3 regions of the Nocardia sp. X0981 genome follow, and region 2 is predicted to be linked to each of the others. Evidence: riboswitches for the same ligand, from Rfam matches in the RefSeq annotation. Region 2 holds a riboswitch; each other region holds the start of a gene.
What was found. A riboswitch is a leader RNA that binds a small molecule or an ion and turns the genes downstream of it on or off. The one in region 2 is predicted to bind S-adenosylmethionine.
Positions count from the first base shown of each region.

Region 1: another riboswitch for S-adenosylmethionine. It lies ahead of ACYR7D_RS04480 (rhodanese-like domain-containing protein); the one in region 2 lies ahead of metX (homoserine O-acetyltransferase MetX).
Region 3: another riboswitch for S-adenosylmethionine. It lies ahead of ACYR7D_RS20485 (aminotransferase class V-fold PLP-dependent enzyme); the one in region 2 lies ahead of metX (homoserine O-acetyltransferase MetX).

Region 1 covers NZ_OZ372435.1:1,022,561-1,032,335, forward strand. The annotation lists gene ACYR7D_RS04445 (cutinase family protein) at 1-905, opposite strand, end outside; gene ACYR7D_RS04450 (fluoride efflux transporter FluC) at 2,582-3,085, shown strand; gene crcB (fluoride efflux transporter CrcB) at 3,082-3,444, shown strand; gene ACYR7D_RS04460 (DUF456 domain-containing protein) at 3,481-3,963, shown strand; gene ACYR7D_RS04465 (amidohydrolase family protein) at 4,010-4,873, opposite strand; gene ACYR7D_RS04470 (FAD-dependent oxidoreductase) at 4,944-6,332, opposite strand; gene ACYR7D_RS04475 (Rv0361 family membrane protein) at 6,561-7,031, shown strand; SAM riboswitch class IV at 7,096-7,208, shown strand; gene ACYR7D_RS04480 (rhodanese-like domain-containing protein) at 7,226-7,642, shown strand; gene ACYR7D_RS04485 (O-succinylhomoserine sulfhydrylase) at 7,639-8,853, shown strand; gene ACYR7D_RS04490 (HAD-IIA family hydrolase) at 9,013-9,775, opposite strand, start outside.
Region 2 covers NZ_OZ372435.1:2,401,809-2,411,583, reverse strand. The annotation lists gene ACYR7D_RS10400 (alpha/beta fold hydrolase) at 1-100, shown strand, start outside; gene ACYR7D_RS10395 (acyl-CoA dehydrogenase family protein) at 143-1,387, opposite strand; gene ACYR7D_RS10390 (hypothetical protein) at 1,556-2,632, opposite strand; gene ACYR7D_RS10385 (NADP-dependent isocitrate dehydrogenase) at 2,719-3,936, opposite strand; SAM riboswitch class IV at 4,211-4,321, shown strand; gene metX (homoserine O-acetyltransferase MetX) at 4,576-5,721, shown strand; gene ACYR7D_RS10375 (DUF3017 domain-containing protein) at 5,844-6,089, opposite strand; gene cycA (D-serine/D-alanine/glycine transporter) at 6,388-7,869, opposite strand; gene ACYR7D_RS10365 (tRNA (cytidine(34)-2'-O)-methyltransferase) at 8,092-8,556, shown strand; gene ACYR7D_RS10360 (DUF167 domain-containing protein) at 8,567-8,797, opposite strand; gene ACYR7D_RS10355 (response regulator transcription factor) at 8,804-9,457, opposite strand; gene ACYR7D_RS10350 (sensor histidine kinase) at 9,448-9,775, opposite strand, start outside.
Region 3 covers NZ_OZ372435.1:4,664,691-4,674,465, forward strand. The annotation lists gene ACYR7D_RS20445 (MFS transporter) at 1-209, opposite strand, end outside; gene ACYR7D_RS20450 (MarR family winged helix-turn-helix transcriptional regulator) at 244-738, opposite strand; gene ACYR7D_RS20455 (nitroreductase family protein) at 1,018-1,668, shown strand; gene ACYR7D_RS20460 (methionine ABC transporter permease) at 1,728-2,390, opposite strand; gene ACYR7D_RS20465 (methionine ABC transporter ATP-binding protein) at 2,399-3,427, opposite strand; gene ACYR7D_RS20470 (MetQ/NlpA family ABC transporter substrate-binding protein) at 3,424-4,293, opposite strand; gene ACYR7D_RS20475 (nitroreductase family protein) at 4,550-4,960, shown strand; gene ACYR7D_RS20480 (WGR domain-containing protein) at 5,060-6,484, opposite strand; SAM riboswitch class IV at 6,731-6,844, shown strand; gene ACYR7D_RS20485 (aminotransferase class V-fold PLP-dependent enzyme) at 6,892-8,205, shown strand; gene ACYR7D_RS20490 (polysaccharide deacetylase family protein) at 8,371-9,234, opposite strand; gene ACYR7D_RS20495 (MerR family transcriptional regulator) at 9,291-9,695, shown strand; gene ACYR7D_RS20500 (YdcF family protein) at 9,692-9,775, shown strand, end outside.

The DNA of each region.
Region 1 (9,775 bases), 1.4 Mb from region 2:
GAGGACAGCGCCCCGACCGGATCCGTCGGAATGAGTTCGGCTTGACCGAGAATATTGGCGGCCATGTGCAGTAGCGGGGCGTCGGCGGGGGCGTCGCAGGCTAGATCGCCCGACTGACACAGCGAGGCGACGCGGCCGGTGAGAGCACCGAAGTCCGGGGCGATATCGCGCAGGGGTCCTATCCCACCGCCCGTGGCGGGGGCGCGGGGGAATTCCGGCAGCGCCGCCAGTTCCGCGCCCGTCGTACCCGGGGCGGGGTCCGGGCGGCTCTGCCCCGGCCGGCCCGGGAATGTCGCCGCGCCCGGAGCACGTGTGGGGTCGGCCAGCAGGGCGACCGCCGCGACACGATCCGCCGGCACTGCCCCCGTCCCCGCGCCTATCTCGCGCGCGAACATCGAAACAACATGCGCCCCCTGCGAATACCCGATCATCGCCAACTGGGTACGGGGGCAGCGGTCGACGACCTCGGCCGCCATCTCGCGCAGCCGGTCCAGCCCTCCGCTCGCCGACGTCGAGTACGGGGTGGCCGTGGCACCGGGCAGCGCACTACCGAATGTGGCCTGGTAGGGAACATAGGCGCGACCGACAGCGGGTCGGCGGCCCGGCTCCGTCAGCGGTCCCAGCACCATCGCCAGCATGCCGGTATCCGCCACCACCGGAGAATCCGGGGAGGACTGTCCGGTCCCTTGCACACCGAGAACGAAAAGACCGGGACACCCGCCGGCCTCCGCCAGCGCCCCCTCGATACCGTCCTGGGGGGCAGCGCTCCCGTCCTGCGGGATGGCGCTCCCGTCCTGGGCCGTGGCGATCGCGGGTGGACCGACCGCCAAGAGGGCGAGCCCTACCGTCACCGCACCGGCCAATGCGCATACCGCGCGCTCGGCCACCGTACGAGCGCACCTCATCCAGACCTCCGGATTCCTCGAAAACGGCGCGGCTACGGACGACGCCGAGTCGCGGTCGGGCTCATGGACGATCGCTAGGGCACTACGAGCCCGATAACGAGATCCAGCACCATGCCGACAAGCCGACCGACCACACTCAGAAGCAACTGGTCTCTCCTCGAACCGAATGCGGATACGTGGCCGCGTTCCGCGGGCGAAACGGTTGTGATATCCAAAGGCCCGCCCCGGTCGTTGCCGCACGGCGATCGACCGGGACGGGTGAATTCGTATCGCCCTAACGGAAGAGCTCGTCAGGTGCAGTGTTGCCGAGCACTTCCTTTGTGGGACAACGATTCAGAACAGCACACCAACGAGACCGGTGACCACTCCGCCGAGACCGGCGACGACACCACCCACGAGTTCCACCAGACCTCCGAGCAAACCCTGCATTTCCTACCTCGTTTCACTGGTTTCGTTGTCCGTCCGGGCGCCCGCCCGGACCCTTACACGGTTGCGCTCTCACCCAAGCCCGCAATAGCCGATCGGCACGTCGGCCGCACTACACGATCAGCAGTTATGGCTTGCGGCTATGAGACATACCACTTGATATTCGGTACGGGCGGACAAATGGATGGGCTCCATTCCACGGCCGGCATCGCCGAGTGGAACCCGGGGAACATCCGAGTCCATTCGTTTCCCGCGGCCACCGGATCGTGCTACGGCTCGTTACCGCTCGACAGGGGAAAGCACTTCCGGGCATCCACATAACTCGGCAGTGCGGCAGTGGCGTACCGGCACTCGAGAGCCGCCGGCCCGGTGCCCGCCGGGGTGCGCACGATCCTGAACCGCTCGTCCACGAGGCCCTCTACCGGCGCGGTCTCGGGAGCAGTACAACTGAGCGCCCGCGCCGCCATCTCGTCGGTGTCGAAGTGAACGCTTTCGCAGGTATAGGCCCACCGCGAAGATTCCGGTTGATATCGAGCGAAGCCGAGCGGCGCGAAAACGGACAATGCTGCGGCAGCTATGAATACACCGGCCCCGGCACGTACGCAACGAGTGGTCATCGGCGTTCTCCTGATTTCGGACCCGATTCGGCGGCACGACACCACTTCTGGAGACGAGACATTACAACTGTGGCGCCCACGGCCCGCGCGGGCGAGCAGGAGATATCCGCGCAAGCCGGGCCCACAGTAACCGCTGGATCACATTCCGCCCGGGTACGACACACACCTGCGCGATCATCGGCTCGCACCGATCCGCCGTCGCGTACCGCGCCCCGGAACGGAAAACGCCGCCAGGTGATTCACCTGGCGGCGCGAGTCTCCCGGCCGCACGGACCGGAGAGCCGACGTCCGGCAAGCGCCTCTCGGCGAGTGGTCGCTCGCAGCGACAAAGGGTGAGGCCCGGGGCTGCTCGAACGTCGACAGCTTCTTCAACCGTGAGGTCGCGGGCCCTATTCCACCCGCTGGATGTGATCCGGCCTACAGGGGAACCGGGCGGGCGCGGGGCGGGACGGCGCCACACCGGAGGCAAGAAGACGGAGGCAGCTCCCGGCACCCGCTGCACTAGACTGCGATACGCGGCGGTGGGGCTCGCCGCTTCGGACACCGGCTCCGGAACAACCGCGGACAAGGTCTGCCGCCGACAGTCCCTACGCCATCACCCCGTCCCGGACGGTTATGGAGTAGGAGACACCTGTGCCCACCGACCCGCAGCAGTCCCCCGATTCGCCGCCGCCCGTCGACGCCGATATCGATATGCGCGATCCCCGGCAGCGCCGCGAACTCACCCGCACCCACGGGGCGGTCCTGGCCGTCATCGCCGCCGGCGGCGCGCTGGGCGCGATGACCCGACACGGGCTCACCGTGTGGTGGCCCACCCCCGCCGGGGGGTTTCCCTGGGCGGTGTTCGTGATCAATGTGAGCGGTAGTTTCCTGCTGGGCGTGCTGATGGTCGTGATCACCGAACTCCGGCCCGCTCATCCGCTGCTGCGTCCTTTCCTCGGCGTCGGAGTACTGGGCGGCTTCACCACCTTCTCCACCTACGCCGAGGACATCCGGACCCTGCTCGGGCCGGCCACGGCCCCGGTCGGCATCGCCTATCTCGCCGCCACGCTCATCGCGGCGATATCGGCGACCGTGGCGGGAATCGGGCTCGCCCGAACAGCCGGCCGGCCCGGAGCCACGGCGGTGCCCCGGTGACCGTGCTCCTGGTGATCGCGGGCGCCGCCGTGGGCGCACCGCTGCGCTATCTACTGGACCGGGCCGTCCAGACCCGTCATACCGGCCGGTTCCCATGGGGCACGTTCGTGGTCAACGTATCCGGCTGTCTACTTCTCGGTGGGCTCACCGGTGCCGGTTTACCGGCGCTGTGGACGACATTGGCCGGTACAGGTTTCTGCGGTGCGTTCACCACGTACAGCACCTTCGGTTACGAAACCGTGCGCCTCACCGAACAGCGCGCCTACTCGACCGCCATCGGCTACGCCGTGGGCAGTGTCGTCACGGGAGTGACCGCGGCCGTGGTGGGTTGGTCCGGTATGCACGCACTTCTGGGATGAGACCGGTCGGGCGCCGTATTCGGATAGCGTGGTGAGGTGAGCGTATGGGGTGAGATCGTTGTCGGCCTGGTGATTCTCGTCGGCCTGGTCGGTATCGTCGTGCCGATTCTGCCCGGGGTGATCCTGATCTTCGCCGCCATCGCGGTATGGGCCTTCCTCACCGGGGGCACCACCGCGTGGGTGGTACTGGCGATCAGCGCCGTGCTGCTGATCGTTTCCGGGGTGGTGAAATACACCTGGCCCGGCCGCAACCTGAAAGAAGCGGGCGTACCGAACCGGACCCTGCTACTCGGCGGAATCGCCGGTATCGCCGGGTTCTTCGTGATCCCCGTGGTCGGGCTCTTCGTCGGCTTCGTCGTGGGCGTGTATCTCGCGGAGCTGCAGCGGATGCCCGACAACCAGCAGGCCTGGCGATCGAGCAAACACGCCGTCAAGGGTGTGGGCCTGTCGATCCTGGTGGAATTGCTGGGCGCGTTACTGGCGAGCGGTGTGTGGGTCCTCGGCGCGATCGCTGCCTGAGCCGGCGGATATACCGTTCGGCGGCACCGGAACGGCGGGTACCGGGTTACCGCAGGCGCTTCTCGATGATCGGCAGCGGGCGCGTGGTGCCGTCCGTGGACGGTTTCCGCTCGGGGTCCGGCGGCGGCCGGAACAGCGGCAGCGTGGGGGTGGGGTCCTCGGGAGCCCGGTCGATGGCGGGTAGGCCGTAGAAGGCGCGGGCGTTGTCCTCGAGCACGGCATGCATATCCGTGCCCACCACATCACAGATCAATTCCACATCCGACTCACGGAAGGGGCGCCCGGCGCGAGTGCCCGGCAGATCACTGCCGAACATCAGCGCCTCCGGGTTCACCGCGTGGATCCGGCGCAGCGTGGTGGCGATATCCATATCGACCCGGCCGAAACCCGTCGCCTTCACCCGGGCCCCCCGATCGACCAGGTCCAGCAGGTAGGACACACCTTCTTCGGACATCCCGAGATGATCGATCGACACCTTGGGCAATTTCAGGATCACCGGTTGCAGCGAGGCCAGCATCTGGCCGTCCACGTAGATCTCCACATGCCAGCCGGCCAGTTCGTACGCGCGCAACGCCTGGCGGGTCATGCTCGCGATATCGGCGGCGGCGCGCTTGAGATTGAACCGCACCGCCCGCACCCCGGCCGCGTGTAGATCGAGGATCTCGGCATCGGAGGCGTCCAGGTCCAACCGGGTCACCCCCACCCAGCCGGGGCCGAGTTCGGCCAGCGCGGCCCGCAGGTAGCTCTGGTCGTTGCCCTGGAAGGACGCGCTGACCACCGCGCCGCCGGAAAGGGGGAACCGGGCCATCCGCCGCCGGTAGTCGGCGATGGTATAGGGCTTCGGCAGGTAGCCCTCGTTCTCGATCAGCGGAAAACGCGGATCGATGATGTGCACATGGGCGTCGAACACGGATACAGAATGCCTGATATATCGAGGCGCCGCCCGCTCCTCCCAGCACCGGCAGGAGCGGGCCGCACGCTCAGACCTTGTGCGGTTCGCTGGCGCGCAGCATATCCTCGCGCTCCACGACCTTGACCCGTTCCCGGCCCTCGGGCTCGCCGAGCGCGCGTTCGTGCGCGTCCAGGCGGTACCAACCGGCCCAGGTGGTGAACGGGATACCGCGGCCCTCCAGGAACTCGAGCACCGCCTCGGGCTCGGGGTTCTCGGCGGCGGTGAAATTCTTGCTGTCGTCGAGGAGGCAGGCGACCGTCTCGTTCGCGTCACCCTTGGTGTGACCGATGAGGCCGACCGGACCACGTTTGATCCAACCCGTCACGTAGGTGCCGGGCATGTAGCGGGCGGCACCGTCGGCATCCTCGTCGACCAGCACACGGCCCGCCTCGTTCGGGATGACCCCGGCCTGGTCGTCGAACGGCAGTTCGGAAATGTTCTGGGAGAGGTAGCCGACGGCACGGTAGACCGCCTGCACATCCCAGTCCTTGAACGTCCCGGTGCCCTTGACGTTGCCGGTGCCGTCGAGCTGAGTGCGCTCGGTACGCAGCCCCACGACCTTGCCGTCCTCACCCAGGATCTCGGCGGGGGATTCGAAGAAGTGCAGGAACAGCTTGTGTGGCCGGTCACCCTGGTCCCGGATGGCCCACTGCTCCAGAGTGTTGGCCACCATATCGACCTGCTTGGAATGACGGCGCGCGGCCTCGGAGCCCTCGTCGTAGTCGATGTCCTCCGGGTCGACGATCACCTCGATCGTCGGCGAATGGTCGAGTTCGCGCAGCTCCAGCGGAGTGAACTTGGCCTGCGCGGGCCCACGGCGACCGAATACGTGCACCTCGACGGCTTTGTTCGCCTTGAGGCCGGTGTACACGTTCGGCGGGATCTCGGTGGGCAGCAGTTCGTCACCGGTCTTGGCCAGGACCCGCGCCACGTCGAGGGCGACATTGCCGACCCCCAGCACCGCGACCTTCTCCGCGTCCAGCGGCCAGGTGCGCGGCACATCCGGGTGGCCGTCGTACCAGGACACGAAATCGGCGGCACCGTAGGAACCGTCCAGGTCGATACCCGGGATGGGCAGCGCGCGGTCGGCATTGGCACCGGTGGAGAAGATCACCGCATCGTAGAAGCGGCGCAGATCGCCGAGGGTGATATCGGTGCCGTAGTCGATATTGCCGAGCAGGCGCACCTGCTCCTTGTCCAGCACCTTGTGCAGGGCGGTGACGATACCCTTGATCCGCGGATGGTCGGGCGCCACGCCGTAGCGGATCAGTCCGAACGGCGCGGGCATCCGCTCGAACAGATCGATCGAGACCTCGGCGTCCGACTTCATCAACGCGTCGGCGGCGTAGATCCCGGCCGGACCGGCTCCCACGATCGCGATCCGAAGCGGGCGGTTCGCTTCCTTCTGCTCGGTCATCTGTTACGCGCACCCTTGTCGGTCGAAAGAATAACTGGCGTTGTTGTTAGCTTAGGCTAAGTTGAAGCGTGGCTGTATGCGCCGTCATCGCGCCGTCGGCGGGCAGCTGTTCGCCGTACGTCTTCCCACGTCTTCCGCGGTAACCGTCGTGCGGCCACGCGCGGTCCCCCGCGATTCTATCGGGACGCGGGCGTATCGCCGATGCGGGGACCAGGGATGATCGACAGTATGAGCGATGCCGGACCCGCCGACGAACAGGCAGCCAGCGAACCGGAAGGCACCGAGCCACCGCGCACGATTACGCCGTTCGTCGTGGCCGCGGCACTCGCGGCCCTCGTTCTCGGCGGTGTACTCCTGGCCGGGCTACTGAAGCCCGTTGAGAAAAATGTCACAGATTCCGACCGGATCGCGGGCGCCGTACGCGAGTTCGCCGACGCCAGCGGCCGCTACGGGCTCCAGCCGCCGGAGCCGGCGGTCTGCCGCGGCTTCGACCCGTCCCGGTCCCCGCTGGCGGGCCGGCTCGAACCCGGCGAGACCGGATCCGACGTCGAAATCGAAACTTTCGGCGATATCCGGGTGACCGGCGAGGCCGCGACCGTCGTCGTCACCAGCCGGGTCGAGGACACCACGGAGACCGCCACCTGGCATCTGACCCGCTCCGCGGACGGCTGGCTGGTGTGCAACCAGCCGGTCGGCTGAAGCCGTCCGGCGTCGTCAACCCGCGTTTGACAGAGCCCCACCCGCCCGGCAATCTCAGGAGCTGGGTCATGAGCATCAGCGCCAAGCCCCGGCTCGCTGGTCGGCAACCCTCCTCCGCGGTGGGGTGCTCCGGGTGACGACCTGGCGCGCATCGAACCGATGCGGCAAGTGCGGATTCGCAGGAGGTGCCACGCATGAGTTACGCAGGGGATATCGCCCCGCAGCAGGCCTGGGAGATCTTGACCGATAATCCCGACGCCGTCCTGGTGGACGTGCGGACCGAGGCCGAATGGAAGTTCGTCGGAGTACCCGACACCAGTTCCCTCGACCGGCCCACGCTCTTGGTGGAATGGGTCGACGGTTCGGGCGCGCGCAATACCGATTTCCTCGACCAACTGCGCAAACTGCTGGGTGAACGTCCGGCCGACGCACCCGTGCTCTTCCTCTGCCGCTCCGGCCAGCGCTCGGCCCATGCCGCCGCCACCGCCACAGCGGCGGGCATCGCACCTTCCTACAACATCTCCGATGGTTTCGAGGGCCCCCTCGACGAAACCGGTCACCGCGGCGGCGCCGGCTGGCGGGCGGACGGACTCCCGTGGCGGCAGTCGTGATCAGCGGCGGTGCGTTCGAACGGAAACTGCCGGATGGGGTCGGACCGGCCACGCTGGGCGTACGCGGGGGCTTGAACCGATCCGGGTTCGAGGAGACCTCCGAAGCGCTGTACCTGAACTCCGGCTTCGTCTACGAGAGCGCCGAAGCGGCCGAGGCCGCCTTCACCGGTGAAGTCCCCCATTTCGTGTACTCCCGCTACGGCAACCCGACCGTGGCCGCCTTCCAGGAACGGATGCGCCTGCTCGACGGCGCCGAGGCGTGTTTCGCCACCGCCAGTGGAATGGCCGCGGTGTTCGTCGCGCTCGGTGCGCTCCTCGGCGCGGGCGACCGGCTGGTCGCCGCGCGCAGCCTGTTCGGCTCGTGCTTCGTGGTGTGCAACGAGATTCTGCCGCGCTGGGGTGTAGAAACGGTTTTCGTCGACGGTGAGGACCTCGACCAGTGGGAGGCGGCACTGTCGCAGCCCACGGCGGCGGTGTTCTTCGAAACCCCGGCCAACCCGATGCAGACGCTGGTGGACGTGCGCAAGGTCTGCGAACTCGCCCATGCCGCGGGCGCGAAGGTGGTACTGGACAATGTCTTCGCCACCCCGCTGCTGCAACGCGGTTTCGACCTCGGCGCCGACGTGGTGGTGTACTCGGCCACGAAACATATCGACGGCCAGGGCCGGGTGCTGGGGGGCGCGATCCTCGGGACCGAGGAATACATCGAGGGCCCGGTCAAGACGCTGATGCGGCACACCGGTCCGGCACTGAGCCCGTTCAACGCCTGGACCCTGCTCAAGGGCCTGGAAACCATGCCGCTGCGTGTACGGCAATCCACCGAATCCGCCCTGCGGATCGCACGCTACCTGGACGAACACCCTGCGGTGAGCTGGGTCCGGTACCCGTTCCTGGACTCCCATCCGCAGTACGACTTGGCGACCGCGCAGATGAGCGGCGGCGGCACCGTGGTCACCTTCGAGCTGAAAGCCGCCGCGGACACGGCCAAGAAACGAGCCTTCGAGGTGCTCAACCGGCTGCGGATCATCGATATCTCCAACAATCTGGGCGATTCGAAATCCCTCATCACCCACCCCGCCACCACCACGCATCGCGCGATGGGGCCGGAGGGGCGGGCCGGTATCGGGCTCTCGGACGGGGTGGTCCGGATATCGGTGGGCCTGGAGGATATCGAGGATCTGCTGGGAGATCTGGACCAGGCGCTGAGCTGAGCGGAGGGCGGCACGTCCGGCGCCTTCGCACACCCCGCGGGGGTTCACGGCAGCTGTCGGAGCCCGAAGGTCTCCTCCATGGAGAGCCGCTGCACGCGCTTCGGAGCCGGGGTGCGCCCACCCTCGGAGTCGATAGTCCGCGGGGTCTCGGGAGCGGGATCAGTCCGGTGGGGCGGTGAAGGGCGTTTTCACTCGACCCACCAGGTCGGCGACGGAGTTCAGGACCATGGTGGGGCGGTAGGGGTACTGCTCCACCGAGAGGCGGCTCGAAATTCCCGAGGTCACCAGAATGGTGCGGATACCGGCCTCCATTCCGGAGATCACATCGGTGTCCATCCGGTCGCCGATCATCACACTGGTCTCCGAATGCGCGCCGATACGACGCAGGGCCGACCGCATCATCAACGGATTCGGTTTGCCGATGTAGTACGGCTCGCGGCCGGTGGCGCGGGTGATCAGCGCGGCCACCGAGCCCGTGGCGGGCAGGACCCCCTCCCGGGACGGGCCGGTGGGGTCGGGGTTGGTGGCGATGAACCGGGCACCGCGCTCGACCAACCGGATCGCGGTGGTGATCGCCTCGAACGAATACGTGCGGGTCTCCCCCAGGACCACATAGTCGGGGTCCACCTCGGTCAGCACATAGCCGATCTCGTGCAGCGCGGTGGTCAGCCCGGATTCGCCGACCACATACGCGGTACCGCCCGGCCGCTGCTCGTTCAGGAAACTGGCCGTGGCCAGCGCCGAGGTCCAGATCGAATGTTCCGGGATGTCCAGCCCGCTCTGCCGCAGCCGCGCCTGCAGATCACGCGGGGTGCGGATGGAGTTGTTGGTCAGCACCAGGAACGGGATCTGCTCCGAGCGCAACTCGGCGAGGAACTCATCGGCGCCGGGCACCAGATGGTCTTCGGAAACGAGGACCCCG
Region 2 (9,775 bases):
CCGAGCCGGGCACGTACCCATGCTCGAAGCCCCCGACCGGGTCGCCAGCCTGATCGCCGAACATATCTACGCCAGCCGGGATCACCTGCGCGCGGTATGAGCGGAGCAGCAGCCGCCACCGAGGTCGCGGCTGCCCACCGGCTCAGTGGCCCAGGATCCCCTTGGCCACATGCGTCACTTGGATTTCATTGCTACCCGCATAGATCATCAGGGATTTCGCGTCCCGGGCCAGCTGCTCCACCCGGTACTCCGACATGTAGCCGTTGCCGCCGAACAGCTGCACTGCCTCCATCGCCACCTCGGTCGCGACCTCCGACGAGTACAGCTTCACCGCCGAGGCCTCCGAAAGGCTCAGCGGCTTACCGGCTTTCCCACGTTCGATGATGTTGAAGACCATGTTCTGCACATTGATCCGGGCGACCTCCATCTTCGCCAGTTTCAGCTGGATTAGCTGGAACCGGCCGATCTCCTGGCCCCAGAGTTTCCGGTTGCGGGCGTAGTCGGTGCACAGCCGCAGGCATTCGTTGATCACGCCGAGGGCCATGAACCCGATCCCGACGCGTTCGGCCACGAAACTGGACCGAGCGCTTTCCCGGCCGTCGCCGCCGCGATGCTCTTCGGTCTCTCCGAGCAACCGGTCGCGTCCGAGACGGACGTTGTCGAAGAAGAGTTCCCCGGTCGGTGAGGCGTGCAGGCCCATCTTCTTGAACGGGCGGCCCTGGGTGAGGCCCTCCATACCCTTGTCGAGCACGAAGGTGAGCACTGTGCGGTCCCGGGGCGGGGTACCGTCACCCTCGTCGAGTTTCGCGTAGACCACCAGGGTATCGGCGAAGGGACCGTTGGTGATGAACGTCTTCTGCCCGTTCAGGATGTAGTCGTCACCGTCGCGCCGGACGGCGGTTTTCATCCCGCCGAAAGCGTCGGAACCGGAGTCCGGTTCGGTGATCGCCCAGCACGCGATCTTGCGCAGGCTGACGATATCGGGCACCCATCGCTCCTGCTGGGCGAGTGTGCCCCGGGAGAGGATGGTGGTACCGCCGAGACCGGTGCTCACACCGAGCGAACTGCACAGGCCCATACACACCCCGGAGAGTTCGCTGGTCAGCACGGCCATCATCGACTGCTGATCGAACCCACCGGAGCGGTCCTTACCTTCGGCGGCCGGTTTTTCCGCACCCTCGGCCGCGGCCCGTTTCGCGGCCAACTGCTTGTTCAGGGCTTCCTCGGCCATGGCGCCGATACCGAAATCCGCGTAGAGCTTGCGCAGGATCGGGTAGGGCAGCATTTCCCCGCTGTCCAGCGCATCCAGATTGGGACGTACTTCCTTATCGATGAACGTCCGCACCGCGTCGCGGACCATCAGATCGGTATCGGACCATTCGAACATCGTCGTCCTCCGGTATCACCAGCAGCATTACGGCGTAAATCGCCGGGCGGACGTTCAGCTCGCATCCACCTTGTCGACAGCCTGCCAGTTCCCCGCCCGGCGCGCTGCGATCCGGCGAAATCCACCCGCGACCCACGGAGGCGTCACCGGTGGCCCCGCAGGGAAGGGTCACGGGTAGGTCGCGTGCTCACGCAACTGCGCGAGTCGCGCGAGGATATCGTCGTGCCATTCCCGGGGCTGGCCCGCGGTGGCCCAGTCCATCCGGGCGTGTTCTTCGAACAGCGGCCGCAGGGCGACGATCTCGTCTCTGTATCGATCCAACTCCGCGCGGCTGAGATCATTCGGCTTCCACTCGTGCCACTGGCTCGCGCCGGGGGAACTCGGGACCGCGTAGTGGCTCGTGAACGGGTTCGACTCGGGGTCGAAATCCATATCGGCCTGGAACGACTCCGCATGGTCGTACCCGTACACCTGGTCACCGTCGAGCAGCCAATTGTTGGGGCGATCCCAGTTACGGACGAGGACGTCCAACAGGCCGAGTTTCCGGGCACCGGGCGTGTCCTCGACAGCCTTCATAGCGGCATGAGCACCCGGATCCGAATCGGTCTCGCGTACGGTAAGCCCAGGTAGCCGCTGTATGAACAGGTCGCCTTCCGTTGTCCCGACCACCGGCGCGACCGGGGCTCCGATCGCACGGCCGACCGCGGAGGCGAGGATTTCAGCGGACCATTCCCGCGGAGAGAGATCGGTTTTGTACACCACCTCGAACCCATCGGGGTAGACGAGAAGCATAGACCTCGGTGTTCGGATCTCCGGCTCCCCGGAACTCTCGGCAGCGCGGATACGAGCGACGAATTCGTCCATCGACATCGGACGCATGGGCGCATCCGTCGCCCGGGCCCCGTCGTCGCCGGTCCGCATCTCGCGGCCCCGCTCCTCGATATCGGCACCGCGATCGGCGACCGTCCCCTCCTTCACCGATACGTCGGTCTCGACTCCGCGGCAGATCTCCCGGTAGCGGCGTACGATCTGCTCACCGGTGGCGGAGACCGCCGGGCCCAACCGCTTCGCCATCTCCTCGGCTATCCGGCGCAGGCCGTCGATCACCGATGCCTCGGCGAGCGGATACGACGGCGCGGAGCCGGCCCTGGTGTTCGCTTGTACGGCGATTTCGGCATGGGCAATTCTGGCCCGCGGGTTCGTGCCCGGACAACCGCGGGCGGCTTCCCAGCCGAGGCGTACCACCGGGACACCGCGACCTCGCCTCCCCGGGAGCCGGCACGCGGGTGCGCGTGCGGACACCACGGAGGCGAGGTCGTTTCCGAACGCTCCTACTTCAGCGCACGCGCCAGGTTGGCGTCCAGCGCCGCGAGGAACTCCTCGGTGGTGAGGTAACCCTGGTCCCCGCCGACCAGCAGCGCCAAGTCCTTGGTCATCTGCCCACCTTCGACGGTCTTGATGACGACGTCCTCGAGGGTCTGCGCGAAACCGATGACCTCGGGGGTGTTGTCCAGCTTGCCGCGATGCTCGAGACCACGGGTCCAGGCGAAGATCGAGGCGATCGGGTTGGTCGAGGTCGGCTTGCCCTGCTGGTGCTGGCGGTAGTGCCGGGTGACGGTGCCGTGGGCGGCCTCCGCCTCACAGGTCTTACCGTCCGGGGTCAGCAGTACCGAGGTCATCAGGCCGAGAGATCCGAAGCCCTGAGCGACCGTATCGGACTGCACATCGCCGTCGTAGTTCTTGCAGGCCCAGACGTAGCCGCCCTCCCACTTCATGGAGGAGGCGACCATATCGTCGATCAGCCGGTGCTCGTAGGTGAGGCCGGCCGCCTCGAACTGGGTCTTGAACTCCGCGTCGAAGACCTCCTGGAAGGTGTCCTTGAACATGCCGTCGTAGGCCTTCAGGATGGTGTTCTTCGTCGACATGTAGACGGGGTAGTTCTGCTGCAACCCGTAGTTGAACGAGGCGCGCGCGAAGTCTTCGATCGACTTCTTGAAGTTGTACATACCCATCACGACGCCGCCGTCCTCCGGCATCTGCACGACCTCGTGCACGATCGGCTCACTGCCGTCCTCGGGGGTGAAGGTGAGGGTGACGGTGCCGGCCTGGAAGACCTTGAAATCGGTGGCGCGGTACTGATCGCCGAAGGCGTGGCGGCCGATGATGATCGGCTTGGTCCAGCCGGGAACCAGACGCGGAATATTGGAGATGATGATCGGGGCACGGAAGATGGTGCCGCCGAGAATGTTGCGGATCGTGCCGTTGGGTGAACGCCACATCTTCTTGAGGCCGAATTCCTTGACCCGCGCCTCGTCGGGGGTGATCGTCGCGCATTTGACACCCACGCCGTGTTGTTTGATGGCGTTGGCGGCGTCGATGGTGACCTGGTCGTCGGTCTTGTCGCGGTATTCGATGCCGAGGTCGTAGTACTCGAGGTTCAGGTCGAGGTACGGGTGGATCAGCTTGTCCTTGATGAACTGCCAGATGATCCGGGTCATCTCGTCGCCGTCGAGTTCGACGACGGTGCCTTCAACCTTGATCTTGGACATGGATCTTCGTGTCCTCCTAAGACTGGTGCCCTCATTGCACGGCCAGGCGAACACGCTTGTGAGCGGACCCCAGCTGTTCAACAGACAACGTATACATCCCGCGTTGTCCACGAGACGTCTGATGTAACCAAGACGAGCGTACTGCTTGTGGTGGCCTCACGCTGTAGCCAGCCCCCGCTGTGAGTTCTCACAGCAGTGAGTCGCGCCACAAGATTACCCGGTGGGCACGTATCCGATTTCGATCCCTAACGGCGCCCGGCTACCATATTCAGCAGGTCATGAGCGCCAGCATCAAGCCCCGGCTCGCTGGCCGGCAACCCTCCTGCTGCGGTGGGGTGCTCCGGGTGATGACCGGGCTCCCGAGAGCCGGGAGCAAGCGCACGTCAGGAGGTCGTCGATATGCGCCGGTGTCGGCCACGTTGATCGTGGCGCCCCCGCGTTTCGGCGAGCAAGCCCCTATTTTCTGGAGCACGATATGACCGATGGCAGTATCCCCGGGACGACCGCTACCCGAGCGACCGGCCGGAGAACGCCGGCCGGTTCGCGGAGAGCGTGTCGTCGCACGAGCGGGCGCACAACGGTGATTCATACGCTTCGCACATCACCGCGCCGTACCGCCGCTCCAGTGGAAGCCATCGCGTGAAGGTGGGCACCGAACCGACCACGGACCGGTCCGTGGCCCAGTTACCGCCACCCGACGGCCGGCTCGGTTTCGTCGATATCGGTCCGCTCACCCTGGAGAACGGGGCCCGGCTGCCGGAGGTGCGGCTGGCCGTACAGCGCTGGGGCGAGCTCGCGCCGGCCAAGGACAACGTGGTGCTGGTCGAGCACGCGCTGACCGGCGACTCCCACGTGGCGGGCGATCCGGACCCGGACCATCCCCAGCCGGGATGGTGGAACGGGATGGTGGGCCCGGGCGCGCCGATCGATACCGACGAATGGTGCGTGGTGGCGACCAATGTGCTCGGCGGATGCCAGGGCAGCACCGGTCCCGCCTCGGCGGCGCCCGATGGCGCCCCCTGGGGGTCGCGATTCCCGGAGATCTCCATTCGTGACCAGGTGAGCGCCGAGGTACGACTGTTCGATCTACTCGGGATCGACCGTCTGGCCGCAGCGGTGGGCGGTTCCATGGGTGGGATGCGCGTGCTGGAATGGATGCTCGGGGCGCCCGATCGCTTGGCCGCCGCCCTCGTCCTGGCCGTGGGCGCCCGCGCCACCGCCGACCAGATCGGTACCCAGACCACCCAGATCGCCGCGATCACCGGCGACCCGGACTGGCAGGGCGGCGACTACCACGGCACCGGTCGCGCGCCGATGACCGGAATGGGAATCGCCCGGCGGATCGCCCATCTGACCTATCGCACCGAGGCCGAACTGGACAGCAGGTTCGCCAACAACCCGCAGCCCGGCGAGAATCCGTGGGACGGCGGCCGCTACGCGGTGCAGAGCTATCTCGAGTACCAGGCCGAGAAACTGTGTAAACGGTTCGATCCGGCCACCTACGTACTGCTCAGCGAGGCGATGAACCGGCACGATATCGGCCGCGGTCGCGGCGGGACGACGGCCGCGATGGCCGCGAATACGGTGCCGTGCATCGTGGGCGGTATCGATTCGGACCGGCTGTACCCGCTGCACACCCAGCGAGAGCTGGCCGAGGGCCTGGCCGGCTGCCGGCATTTCGAGATCATCTCTTCCCGGGACGGCCACGACGCCTTCCTCACCGAGGCAGCGGCCATCGGAAAACTGCTGGTCCAGACGATGAACCTGGCCCGCACCAGCCGCTGACCCCGCAACGCGCCGACCGAGGCCCAGCCCGCGCACGGCCGGAGCGGAGGCGGAGGTACGCCCGAGCAACACAGCTGGGCGGAGCCCATCCCCAGCCGCGCACGGCCGGAGCGGAGGTACGCCTAGCTCACCCCGAGCGTGTTGATGGTGGCCGCGAGGAAGACGATTGAGCCGCCCAGCAGGGTCAGCGCCCCTACATCGAACGGTTTGCTGCGTACCGCGAGCAGCCCCACCCGCACGGTCGGCAGGCACAGCCGGAACGCGGCGGCGATCAGCGTGGCACCACCGAAGAACAACGCGCCACGGCGCCAGCGGTCCTGTGCGACGAAGACGACCGCCACGAGGATCACCGCTACCACCACGACCATCGGCAGATGGCAGCGGAGGAAACCGGCCGAGCTGTTGCCGGTGCCGGGATCGTCGTCGGTCGGGGTCACGGCGTCGGTCACGGGGGCGATTGTTCCAGATCCGGTGGGTCGGGTCTGCACGAGCGGCCCGTACTCCCGGGCCCGTGGACCGAATTCCCAGGCGAGGCCTTCGCGAGCGGCCCGGGTGCGGGCGGCACGCACCACCGGCCGGTGCGGCCGGTGGGCCTACGGGCGGCGCCGCGCAGCCCGGCCGACCGGCTGACGCCACCGCCCGATCCGGCCGGTGATACGACCCGGCTCAGCGCAATGCGGCGGTTTCGGCGCGCACCTTCTCCCGGTGCTGCTCACGCAAGGCCTGGTGGTGCGGGCTGCGCCGGACCACCAGGTAGGCCACGCCCAGTACCGCGAACCACACCGGGGTCACCAGCAGGGCCTGCAGAGTGTCGCTCTCCTGGGTGAGCGCCCAGACCAGGAAGGCGAAGAACGCCAGCACCGCCCAGACCATCGGGATACCACCGGGCACCTTGAACGTGGAGGTGGTGTGCAGATGCGGGCGGCGCTTCCGGTACACCAGGTAGCTGGCCAGGATCATCGTCCAGACGAACATGAAGCACAGCGACGAGATCGTGGTGACCACGGTGAACGCCTCGACGATCGACTGCCCGGCGTACAGCAGCACCACCCCGATCAGCAGGAACGCGCACGAGAAGCGCAGCGCGTTGGCCGGCACCCGGCGCCGGGACAGCTTCCCGAACAACGACGGCGCGTTACCGTCGCCGGCCAGGCCGTACACCATGCGCGATGTCGAGTAGATACCCGAGTTGGCGCTGGAGGTGGCGCTGGTGAGCACCACGAAGTTCACCACGCTCGCCGCGATACCGAGGCCGGCCAGGGAGAACATGGCCACGAACGGGCTGGCGTCGGCGGAGACCTGGCGCCACGGGGTCACCGCGCAGATCACGATCAGCGCGCCGACGTAGAACAGCAGCACTCGCAGCGGAATGGAATTCACCGCGCGCGGCAGGGTGCGTTCCGGATCCTTGGTCTCGGCGGCGGTGGTACCCACCAGCTCGATACCGACGAAGGCGAAGACGGCGATCTGGAAGCCGGCGACGAAGCCCATCGGGCCGGTCGGGAAGAAACCGCCGTCGTTCCACAGATTGGCCAGCGAGGCGGTGCTGCCGCTGTCACCGGTGAATCCGGTGATGACCATGACCAGACCGGTGACGATCAGCGCGCCGATGGCGATCACCTTGATCAGCGCGAACCAGAACTCGGTCTCCCCGAACGCGCGGACGGTGGGCAGGTTCAGCACCAGCAGCACGACGATGCAGACCAGGGCGGGAAGCCACAGTGGCAGGTCCGGCCACCAGAACGCCACGTACCCGGCGATCGCCACCACGTCCGCGATACCGGTGACGACCCAGCAGAACCAGTATGTCCAGCCGGTGAAGAAGCCGGCCCACGGTCCCAGCAGGTCACCGGCGAAATCGGCGAACGATTTGTACCCCGAGTTCGACAGCAGCAGTTCTCCCATGGCCCGCATGACGAAGAACAGGAAGAATCCGATGATCATGTAGACGAGGATCACCGAGGGGCCGGCCAGCGAGATCGTCTTTCCCGATCCCATGAACAGCCCGGTCCCGATGGCCCCGCCGATGGCGATGAGCTGGATATGGCGGTTCGCCAGCTGCCGGCTCAGCTGTTCCGGCGCACCACCCGGTTCACCCACCCCGGACGCCTCGTCCCCCGCACCCCCGTGGCCCTGTAACACGGCCATGATTCTCCCTCCGGAAATAATCGGACAGCCCATTCGACCATCAACGGTGGTCGAGTGCAGAGTGGGCGGGCTCGCCGCACGCTCGTGCAGCCTAGGCGGTGCCCACGTGGGAGGTATCGATCGCGGGGCGATTCCCGTAGTCCCGGGCACCTGTCCGGGGGCGGCGCGGATGACCGCACCCGCCGCTGTGGCGGGCGGTTTCCCATGACAAGCTGGCCTGCTGTGTTCAAGCTGATGTTCCACGAGCCGCGCATCCCGGGTAACACCGGCAATGCCATCCGGCTCGCCGCCGGAACGGGAAGTGAGCTGCACCTCGTCGAACCTCTCGGGTTCGATATGTCGGAGGCGAAGCTGCGCCGGGCGGGGCTGGACTACCACGATCTGGCCTCGGTGACCGTCCATCCCGACCTGCCGGCGGCATGGGCGCACCTGCACCCCGAACGGGTGTTCGCGTTCACCACCCGCGCCACGACCCCGCATACCGCTATCGCCTACCGGCCCGGCGATGTACTGCTGTTCGGCGCCGAGCCCTCCGGGTTGCCGCCGGAGGTACTCGCCGACGAGCACATCACCGGGGAGGTTCGTATTCCGATGCTGCCGGGCCGGCGGTCGATGAATCTGGCCAACGCGGCGGCGGTGGCGGTGTACGAGGCGTGGCGCCAGCACGGGTTCGCCGGGGCGGTCTAGGGTCGGCGGGTCACTCGTCGATCTCGAACCGTTTGTGCCGGGAGGTCGACCCGGCCGTGAGCCGGACCGCACTCTTGGGAACCCCGAAGTGCGCGGCCAGCAGTTCGGCGGCGGCCTTGTTCGCTTTGCCCTCCACGGCCGGCGCCCGCACCCAGAGTTGCAGTGTGCCGTCCGGCAGGGATTCGACCAGCGGGCCCTTGCGGCTGTTCGGTTTGATCATCGCGCGGACGGTCCGGGCCATGGTCGTTCACCCCTCCGATTGGGCACGTAGGTACTCCAGGATGGCCAGCACTCTCCGGTTGTGCGCTTCGCCGCCGGGCAGGTCGAGTTTGGTGAATATCGCGTTGATATGTTTTTCGACCGCGCTGCGGGTGATGTGGAGGCGTTCGCCGACCGCCGCATTGCTCAGGCCCTGAGCTATGAGTTCGAGTACTTCGCGTTCGCGGGTGGTGAGCCGTTCGATCGGGGAACCGGCGCGGCTGTGCTGCAGCAGTTGCCGTACCACCTCGGGGTCGAAGGCGGTACCACCCGCACCGACGCGAGCTACGGCATCGAGAAAGGAGTCGATCGCGGCGATACGGTCCTTGAGCAGATAACCCACGCCGCCCGCGCCGGTCAGGAATTCGGCCGCGTATCGGCGTTCGACGTACTGGGAGAGAACCAGGACCGGGATCTCGGGCCGGGCGCGGCGGATCTCCAGGGCGGCCCGGATTCCCTCGTCGCTGTGGTCCGGCGGCATCCGCACATCGGCGACCACCAGGTCCGGTGGACGCAGCCGGACGGCGTGGAGCAGTTCGACCGCGGTGCCGACCGAGTCGACGATCTCATGACCTTCGGCCGTGAGCAGCTGCACCAGGCTTTCCCGCAGGAGCGCCGAGTCCTCCGCGAGAGTTATCCGCACGGCACCTCCACAGTGATGGTCGTCGGCCCACCGGCCGGGGAAACGACGGTGAACGTACCGTCCAACGCTTTGATCCTGGCCGCGATACCGGACAGGCCGTGCCCGGCCGGATCGGCACCACCGCAACCGTCGTCGCCTACGCGCAGCCACAGCGTATCGCCGGTGTACCGGGCCGAGATCTCGAGCGTACCGGCGCCGGAGTGCTTGATAGAGTTGGTGACTGCTTCGCTGGCGGTGAAGTAGCAGGCCGATTCGACCGGTCGAGGTGGGCGTACCGGTAAGTCGATATCGAGACGTGTCGGCAGCGGTGTGCGGTCG
Region 3 (9,775 bases), 2.3 Mb from region 2:
AAGAGGTCGGCGAGTTTGCCCCAGATGGGGGTGGAGGCGGCGTTGGTGAGCAGGGCGGTGGTGATCACCCATGCGTAAGCGGTTTGCGAGCCCTGGAGGTCGGCGATGATGGTGGGTAGGGCGTTGGCCACGATGGTGGTGCTGAGCAGCGCGGTGAACAGCGCGGCCAGCAGGCCGGTCATCGCCTCCAGGATTTCGCGATGGCTCATGGCGAGTGGATCGCGAGAGGCCGACGGCTCGGTGTCAGGCATCGTTTCTCACTTTCGAAAGCTGCGGGTTCTCGTCCGCTGGGGCGCAGCGAGGCCGAGGAGAGTTGAGGGAGTTCCGGAGCCGGCGTACGGTGCGATACGCCTGTTCGGCGTCGCCTTCGGTCCAGTCGGCCAGGGTCTCCTGCAGATGCCGGGTGTGGAACGCCCGGACCCGGTGGAGCAGATCCTGCCCGGTGGCGGTGAGCTGGACCAGCGCGGCTCGGCCGTCGCTGGGATCGGCTCGGCGGCTGAGGTATCCGTCGGCGACCAACTCGGTGATGTGCCTGCTCAGTGCCGAGGGGGTGATACGCAGGTCGGCGGCGAGGTCGACCTGCCGGCACGGTCCCATCGTCTCCAGGGTGGCGAGGACACCGAGTCCGCCCGGTAGCAGTCGGCCCGCGTCGGAGTGGGCCAGCGTGTTACGGAGGGCGCGGCTGATCAGGAACAGTTCACCGAGGAGGTTCTGCGTGGTGACGGACGAGACGGGCACAGCGGCTCCCAATGGGGTTTAGTTTCTTGCGCTAATCAACAATAAGTCGATTGCTTGCGCTAATCAACTATCGGCATTGTGAGCCTCGTCCCAGGGCTGAACTGGGCAAACCGGGCAATTGCCACTGATACGGTTCGTGCCTCGGAGTCCGCGACCCCGCTCCGGTGAAGGATTCTCTCCGCGCACACGGTCGCCGGCAGCGTGCGCGGCCGATCCGCTGTCTCGGCATACTGGCCCGGTACCCACGCACGGATCCGACCGAAAGGGCAAAACGTGCCGATAGAACTGGACCTGTCCACCGATGAGCTGTTGACCACTACGCGCGCGGTGCGTCGGCGTCTCGATCTCGAGCGCGAGGTGCCGCTGGAAATCGTGCGCGAATGTATCGAACTGGCCGTGCAGGCGCCGAGCGGTTCGAATCGGCAGGGGTGGCACTGGGTCGTCGTCACCGACGCGGAGAAGCGGCAGGCCCTGGGGGAGCTGTACCGGCGCTCCTTCGAGCACTACGCGGCCTCGAGCCAGTACCCCGGGAACCGGACCGGCGGTGACGAGAAAGCCGAGGCCGCCCGGCAGCGCATCGCCCGTTCGGCGCGGTACCTCGCGGACAACATGGGGAAGGTGCCCACGCTCGTGGTTCCGTGTCTCGCGGGGCGCGTGGACAATGTGCCGAGCGCGCAGAGTGCCGGTTACTGGTCGTCGCTGTTCCCGGCCGTATGGAGTTTCTGTCTGGCGGCGCGCTCACGCGCTCTCGGAACGGCATGGACCACCCTGCACCTCCGCTACGAGCGCGAAGCGGCCGAGATCCTGGGAATTCCCTATGACACGATTTCGCAGGGCGCGCTGCTGCCCGTTGCCTACACGGTGGGTACGGATTTCAAACCGGCGCCCCGCGTGGAGCTGGATCGGATAGTGCACATCGACACGTGGTGACCGGGGAAGGCGCCGGGGCGGACCTCCCGGTCCGCCCCGGCGTCCGAGCAGGGCGCGAATCAGCGGCGCAGCACTTTGCGGGCCGTCCAGTTGCCCAGGAACTGCACACCCTGCACCCCGGCGATGATGAGGAGGGTGGCCACCAGGGTGACCTCCCAGTCGAAACGCTGATAGCCGTACACCAGGGCGAAATCACCGAGGCCGCCACCACCCACCGTTCCCGCCATGGCGGACATATCGACGATGGCGATGATCACGAACGTGTACCCGAGGATCAGCGGTCCCAGCGCCTCGGGGACGAGCAGCGTGACGATGATGCGCAGCGGTCCGGCGCCCATGGCGCGCGCCGCCTCGATCACCCCCGGGTCCACGGTGACCAGATTCTGTTCCACGATCCGGGCGATCCCGAAGGACGCGGCCACGATCATGACGAACGCCGCCGCCTCGGTGCCGATGGTCGTGCCCACCACCTCGAGCGTGACGGGGCCGAGCGCGGCCAGCAGAATGATGAACGGGATGGGCCGCACGATATTCACCAGTACGTTCAGCAGCCAGTTGATCGGACCGTTGGCCAGCAGCCCGCCCTTGCGGGTGGTGTAGAGCGCGGTGCCGAGGAACAGCCCGATGATCCCGCCCACCACGAAGGTGAGCAGGACCAGATAGATGGTGGTGCCGATCGCCTCGGTGAGAATCGGCCGCAATTTGTCCCAGTCGGTCTGCATGCGGGGTCCTACCCTTGTTCGAATCGGCCGATCACCTTCGCGACGGCGTCATCCGGTCCGTCGAGTGCCAGGGTGATACTTCCGAAGGTCTTGTCCTGCAAGGTGCTCACGCCGCCGTACACCACCTCGAAACGCACTCCCGCGTGCGCGGCGGTGGCCAGCGCGGGGCCGATACCGCGGGCGTTGTCGACCTCCACGGTGACGAGGCGGCCGCGGTGCAGTTCGGCCAACCGGCGCAGTTCCCCGGCGGCGGGGCGATGGCGCAGAACGCTGTCGACGAACGAGCGCGTAGGCGCCGATCGTGGCGCGGCGAAGACGTCGAACGTGCTCGCCAACTCCACTATCCGGCCCTCGGCCAGCACCGCCACCCGGTCGGCCACCGCTCGGATGACGTCCATCTCGTGGGTGATGACCACGATCGTCACACCGAGTTCGGTATTGACCTTGCGGAGCAGGCGCAGCACTTCACCGGTGGTTTCCGGATCGAGTGCCGAGGTGGCCTCGTCGGCCAGTAGCAGGGACGGCGAGGTGGCCAGTGCGCGGGCGATCCCGACCCGCTGTTTCTGCCCACCGGAGAGTTGGTCCGGATAGCTGCGTGCCTTGTCGGACAGGCCCACGAACTCCAGCAGTTCGGCGAGTCGTTCCTTGCGTTTCGCCCGTGGCCACCCGGCCACTTTCAGCGGGTATTCGATATTCCCCGCCGCGGTACGGGAGCGGAAGAGGTTGAACTGCTGGAAGACCATACCGATATCGCGGCGCAGTTCACGTACCCGGGATTCCGGTACACCCGTGATGGGAGAGCCGGCGATTTCGATGGTGCCGCTGGTCGGTTTCTCGAGTGCGTTGATCAGCCGCACGAGTGTGCTCTTACCCGCGCCGCTGTAGCCGATCACACCGAAGATCTCGCCCCGCTCGATCCGCAGATCGATATCCGACAGCGCGGTCTCCGCTCGTTTTCCGTTGCGGAAGACCTTGCTCACCGAACGGAACCGGACAGCGGGGACGGTGCTGTCCGGTCCGGTCGCGGCCGTGCTCACTGGTCGCCGCGAATGGTCTGCTGCACGCGCTGTAGGATCGGCGCGAGCTCGGCACCGTTGCGCCGCACCTCCACCGAGGTGCCCTGGGAAGAGTCGGCGACCGCCTGCTGCACCTCGGGGTCGTGCCAGATCTCGACGAGTCGCTGGTAGGTCGGATCGTCCTTGTCCTCGACGCGGGTGACGAACGCGTTGATATACGGTTCGGCGCCCGGAATGGTCGGATCGTCCTTGTACAGGGCGGAGGTGGGATCGACACCGGACCTTTCGAGGTAGGTGTTGTTGATGACCGAACCGTCCACCGAGGCGAGGGAGAGCGCGGTCTGCGCGGAGTCCACGGGAGTGACCTTCACTGTGGAGGCCGCCCGATCGATATCCGCCGGGGAGGGCGCGAAAGTGTCCGAGGACAGCTTCACCAGACCGGCCGCCTCCAGTACGAACAGCGCCCGTGCCTGGTTGGAGGGGTCGTTGGGGATCGCGATCTCACCACCGGACGGGATATCGGCCACCGACTTGTGCTTCCTCGAGTACAGACCGAGCGGAACGATCTGTGTGGCGCCGATCGGTGTCAGATCCGCGTTGTTCGCGACATTGTACTCGCCGAGGAACTGCAGGTGCTGGAACAGGTTGATATCGACCTGCCCTTGGGAGAGCGCGATATTGGGCTGCGAGTAATCGGAGTAGTTCGTGATCTGCAGAGTGATACCCGCCTCCCGAGCCTTCCGTTCGAAGACATCCCACTCCGGACCGCTCTCGGTGGTACCGATCCGTACCGTACCCTCGGGTCCGCCGCTACCGCCGCACGCCGTGAGAGTGAGGACCGCAGCGGCTATCAGCGCTGGTACCGCCAGTACCCTACGGAATTTCAACTCGTACTCCCGGATGCTCGTGGCCGTATGGACTCGATCATCCAAGCGGCGCCGTCCGCGCGGCGACAACGGTTCGGATCGTGCTGAACGAAAATCTGGCCCGGTCCGACCCGCCGAACTCCGTGCCACTCTGGCCGAACTGCAGGACACATTCCGCGCCCGCCCGGAGCGGCGCTGACCGCTGCGCGGCCGCGGGGTTCGGCTCGAGCTGCGGGCAATTACTGACCGTGGCGGGTGCCGCCGCGACTATGGGAGCATGACACAGCTCGCCCCCTCTCCGGATCAGGTGGTGGCCCAGCGCTACCGAGACCCCGCGTCGGGCGCCCCCGCCGAATGGAACGCGGTGCTGCGGGTGCTGCACGAGCATCGGTCCGTACGCCGGTACCTGCCGGACCCGATATCGGACGGTGTACTGAGTCTGCTCGTTTCGGCGGCGCAGTCCGCGCCCACCTCGTCCGATCTGCAGGTGTGGAGTGTGATCGCGGTACGGGATGCGGAGCGCCGGGCCCGGCTGGCGGAACTGGCCGGGGACCAGGAACACATACGGCAGGCCCCGTTACTGCTGGTGTGGACCGCCGATCTCGCCCGGCTGGGATCGGCCGCCGCGCTGAAGGGCCGGGATCGGCTACGGGAATCCCTTTCCGCCCAAGGGTTTCCGCTGCGCTGAGGGGCGCCGTACACCGCCGGGAAGGATGAGGGCCCGGTGGCGTACGGCCCGGAAGCCCAAGGGTCCGGCGCCGGATCTCCGATCCGGTCCGCCCGGCGGTCAGCCGAGGCGGCGGATATCTCCACGAACCCGGTAGAAGCCGCCGCGCGCCGCCTCGACCACCTGATCGACCACATAGCGGGCACCCGGCTGCCGGATATCGCGGGGGAATTGCACGTTCCAGTCGTGCCGGTAGCCCGGTGAGACGATATGCACCCGCATCCTGCCACCCTGATCGACGCATTCGACGACGATGCCGCTGCCCGGATCGGTGGCCACCTCCACGCTGCTGCGCGGCACCACCGCCGCCATTTCCGGCGCCTTCACCGACCGCGTCGGTGGCAGCACACCCTGTTCCGCGCTACGGACGACTTCCTCTCGGACATCGAGGCAGGCCAGCGTGCCGGTGGTGGTGACCAGGTACAGCCTTTCGTCGTGGTATTGCATCGAGTACGCCGAGCCGCAGCCCGTGCCCAGTTTCCAGCGCCGGTTTCCCGCCGCGTCGAAGCAGTAGACGGAGGAGTAGTTGTCCCCGGCGAAGACATAGCGACCGTCCGGGGACGTGGCACACGAGTACACCGCGGCATCGCATTGGAAGGAACGGTCCGAAGCACCGTTCTTATCGATCAGGCGTACCTGGTTACGCGCGGTGCCCGCGTAGACGGCGGCGGCCTCCTGCCAGCCGAAGAGCACCGCGCCGCCGGTATTCCGGTGCCATCGGTGTTCACCCTCGACCAACCCGTACTTGGTGACCCCACCGGAGTGCCCGTGGTATACGCCGTCGGCATCGATACGGACCATCCAGCCCGAGTCCCCGGCGCTCCGCCGGGCCCACAGGGATTCCTCCTCGTGATCGATCACGGTGAGACCGCCCTCCCGGTCCGACACACCCAGGATTCCGTCGTGGATATCGAGCCAGTAGATATCCACATCGGCGGCGATATCGTAGGCCGCGTGCGGTACCTTGCCGGACAGGTCGTAGACCCGGCCGTCGTCGCATCCGGCATAGATCCAGAAATCGTCGGCGACAATGCATTTCACCGCGTCCGGCAGGCGGAAACGTCCCGTGACGGCTCCGTCCGGGGTCAATGTGAACACATCACCCTGCTCGTTGCCCACCCAGCAGCGGCGCTCGTCGACGAAGATACCGAACGCCGCCGCGCCCGAGTCGAAGGTCCACAACAGCGGGGCCGAGCGTGCCGTCGAGCTCCGGCTGGTGATCGTGCGCCGGGAGACCGGCCGGCGTGACCGCGCCCCCGGCACAGCGGGTGCGTAACCCTTGCGCAGCTTCTCGCCGATCTTCTTCGCCGCGGCCGATTGCGCCTTCGCGCCGGTGGCGAAGGAACTCACCTTGGTCTGACCCTGGTCTCCGATACGCCCGTAGCGGATGGTGACCTGGGTATCGGCTACCACTACTTCGTAGAACTTGTGTGCCGAACCGCCTTCCTCGGACAGTTCGAGATAGGTGGTATCGCTGATGGTCATTCGCAGAGCCTCGGTGGTCGTCGTTGTAGAACGCCGCGAAAGTAACAGGGGGGACCGACATCCGGCGCCGCGGCGGAACGCCGGGTAGTGGCCGCGGTACCGGAGACGATGTCGCCGCGGACCCGCCCGCCGATCAGATGATCCGGACTTGTCGCGGCGGAGGCGAAATGGGCCGTTCGCCGAGCGCGGAGCCGCGGCCGGTGGTCCGAGTTGACAGGATCGCCGGCATCTGACAACCTCGCACCAGGTCATGAGTGCCAGCATCGAGCCCCGGCTTGCTGGCCGGCAACCCTCCTCCGCGGTGGGGTGCCCCGGGTGACGACCTGGCCGCTGCTCGACCGAGCGTGGCAAGCGCGGACTCCGTTTCCTCGAATGCTCCGGAGTCCCTGAATCGAAGGGATTGCGCCATGACCGCTGCGCTCCATCACACCGCAACACTCGCCCGCGTCACCGGATGTGATCTGCGAGTTCCCCTGGTGCAGGGGGGAAGCCGTACCTACGCCAATTTCGACTACGCGGCCAGCGCACCCGCGCTGGCGCAGGTCGGGGAGCGGGTTGCCGAACTGTTGCCGTACTACGCCAGCGTCCATCGTGGCGCCGGGTACGCCTCACGGGTGTCCACACACTGCTATGAGGCCGCGCGGGACACGGTGGGTCGCTTCCTGCATCGGGCGGACGACCAGGTGGTGGTGTTCACCCGGAACACCACCGATGCGTTGAATCTGCTGGCCGGATGCGTTCCCGGCGATACGGTGGTGCTCGATATCGAACATCATGCGAACCTGCTGCCCTGGACCCGGCGGGGGCGGCGGGTGGTGTGTGCCGCGGATACCGTGGCCGAAACACTCCACCGCCTGGCCGCGGAATTGTGTGCGAAACCCGCCGCGCTCCTCGCGGTGACCGGGGCGTCCAATGTGACCGGTGAGGTACTGCCGTTGGAGCGGCTGGTGCTGCTGGCCCACCAGTGCGGTGCGCGCATCCTGGTGGACGCCGCGCAGCTGGCACCGCACCGGCGGATCGACCTGCGGGACAGCGGTATCGATTACCTGGTGTGTTCCGGGCACAAACTGTACGCACCGTTCGGGGCGGGGGTGCTGGTCGGCCGCCGGGACTGGCTCGATACCGCGGCTCCCTATCTGGCCGGTGGTGGAGCGGTCACGGAGGTGACCGCGGCGGAGGCGACGTGGGCGCTCGCGCCGCAGCGGCACGAAGGGGGATCGCCCAACGTGCTGGGCGCGGTGGCGCTGGCCGCCGCCTGCGACGTTCTCGCCGGCATCCACGAGGGCGCCCAGGCGCGAGAACGCCACCTCACCCAGCGTCTGCGCTCCGGTCTGGAGCGTATTCCGGGAGTCCACTGCCTCCGGGTGTGGGCCGACAGTGCCGACAGCGTGGGGATCGTCGCGTTCACCGTGGCCGGATTCGAGGCGGGCCGGGTGGCGGCCTATCTGTCGGCCGAACACGGGATCGGTGTGCGCGACGGCCGGTTCTGCGCGCATCCGCTCCTGGCCCGTCTGGGTGTCGACGCCGCACTGCGGGCGAGTATCGGCCTGGGGACCACCGACGAGGACGTCGACCGGCTGCTCGACGCGGTGGGCTCGCTGGTCACCGACGGGCCACGCTGGGAGTACGTCTGCGACGGCGGACGCTGGGACCCGCTCCCGGAGACCCGGCCAGGGCTGGACAGTCGGTCGGGGCCCGGTGCCGCGGCGTGCGGGATATGAGAATCGGGGCACCCTCCGGCGCCGTCGCACCGGGCCAGGCGCGACGGCGCGCGTCCGGCGGGCCGAACAGCGCTCGCCGGCCGCGGCACCGAGCACCCGGTGCCGCGGTGGCGGACGGGGTGTCCGGAGTGGACGATCACCCGTTCGGCGGGACGTACTTCCGCGCTACCGGCCGGTCCGGGCAGCGGCGTAGTGCGCGGCGATCTCGTCGCTGGTGGTGAGCCAGACCCCGGGATGATCCACGATATGGTTCAGGGCCTCGTCCAGGTACCTGGTCCGGAATGCCTGTCCGATCACGAACGGGTGCAGGGCCAGGGCCATCACCCGGCCGCCGGCCTCGGCATCCTGCCACAGTTGGTCGAGCTGATCGCGGACCATGCGGACGAAATCGGGGCCGCTCAGCCCCGTACCGAGGAAAAGGGTGTTGTCGTTGAGCTCCACCGAGTACGGCATGCTGAGCAGGCCCGGAACCCGCAGCGGGTAGGGCTGATCGTCGTTGGTCCAGTCCAGCACGTAGTCGATACCGAGTTCCCGCAGCAGCGTGGGGGTAGCGAAACTTTCCGTGAGCGCGGGCCCCATCCAGCCGCGCGGCCGGGTTCCGGTGGCCCGCTCGATGGTGGTGAGCATCTCGGCCAGGTACTCGCGCTCGTCCTCGGCGAGCTCCGGCTGGAGCACGGAGTTGTTCTTTCCGTGCGCCAGCCAGGCCCAGTTCCGCTCCCGGCCGGCTTCGACGATCCGGGGATAATGCTCGGCCGCCTCGGAGTTCAGCAGCGCGCTGGCGCGGATACCGTGCCGGTCCAGGACCTCGAGCACCCGCCAGAACCCGACCCGGGGTCCGTAGTCGCGCCAACCGTAGTTCAGCGGATCCGGCACCAGGCCCGCGGTCCCCGCGAAGATACTGGTGGAGGGCCGGTCCACCTGGTAGTGCTCGATATTGAGTCCGAGGTAGAAAGCGACGCGCGCACCGCCGGGCCAGCGGATCGGTTCGCGGTCGACGATAGCGCTGTAGTCGAACAGGTCGTTGTCCATACGGCTATGGTCGAAGATTCACACTGATGTGAAGGTCAACTGAGTGGTGAGGTGATATGAGAATCGGGGAACTGTCGCGGCGCACCGGCACCTCGCGGCGGTTGCTGCGCTACTACGAGGAACAGGGGCTCATCGCCGCGCAGCGGTGTGCGAACGGGTATCGAGCCTACGACGAGCGGTTCGTGGACCGCGTACTGCAGATCCGCGGACTACTCGACGCCGGCCTGCCGACCCGGATCATCAAGCAGATCCTGCCCTGTCTCGACAAACCGCGCACCATCTATTTCCCGGACGCCACCCCCGAGATGCTCGCTCTGCTCGAGGAGGAACGCGACCGGATGAACGAGCGAATCCGCTGTCTGGAACGCAATCGCGACGCCGTCACCGAATACCTGGCCGCGGTCCGCGATTACGGAAATGATCGTTCGCCCGCGGTGTCGACCGGGGCGGGAACAGCGTGAAAGTCCGCGGGATTCTGCTCGCCGGCGTGGCCGGGCTGCTGTTCTGGGGCGAGTTCGTGAATTGGCGGGCGTCACACAGC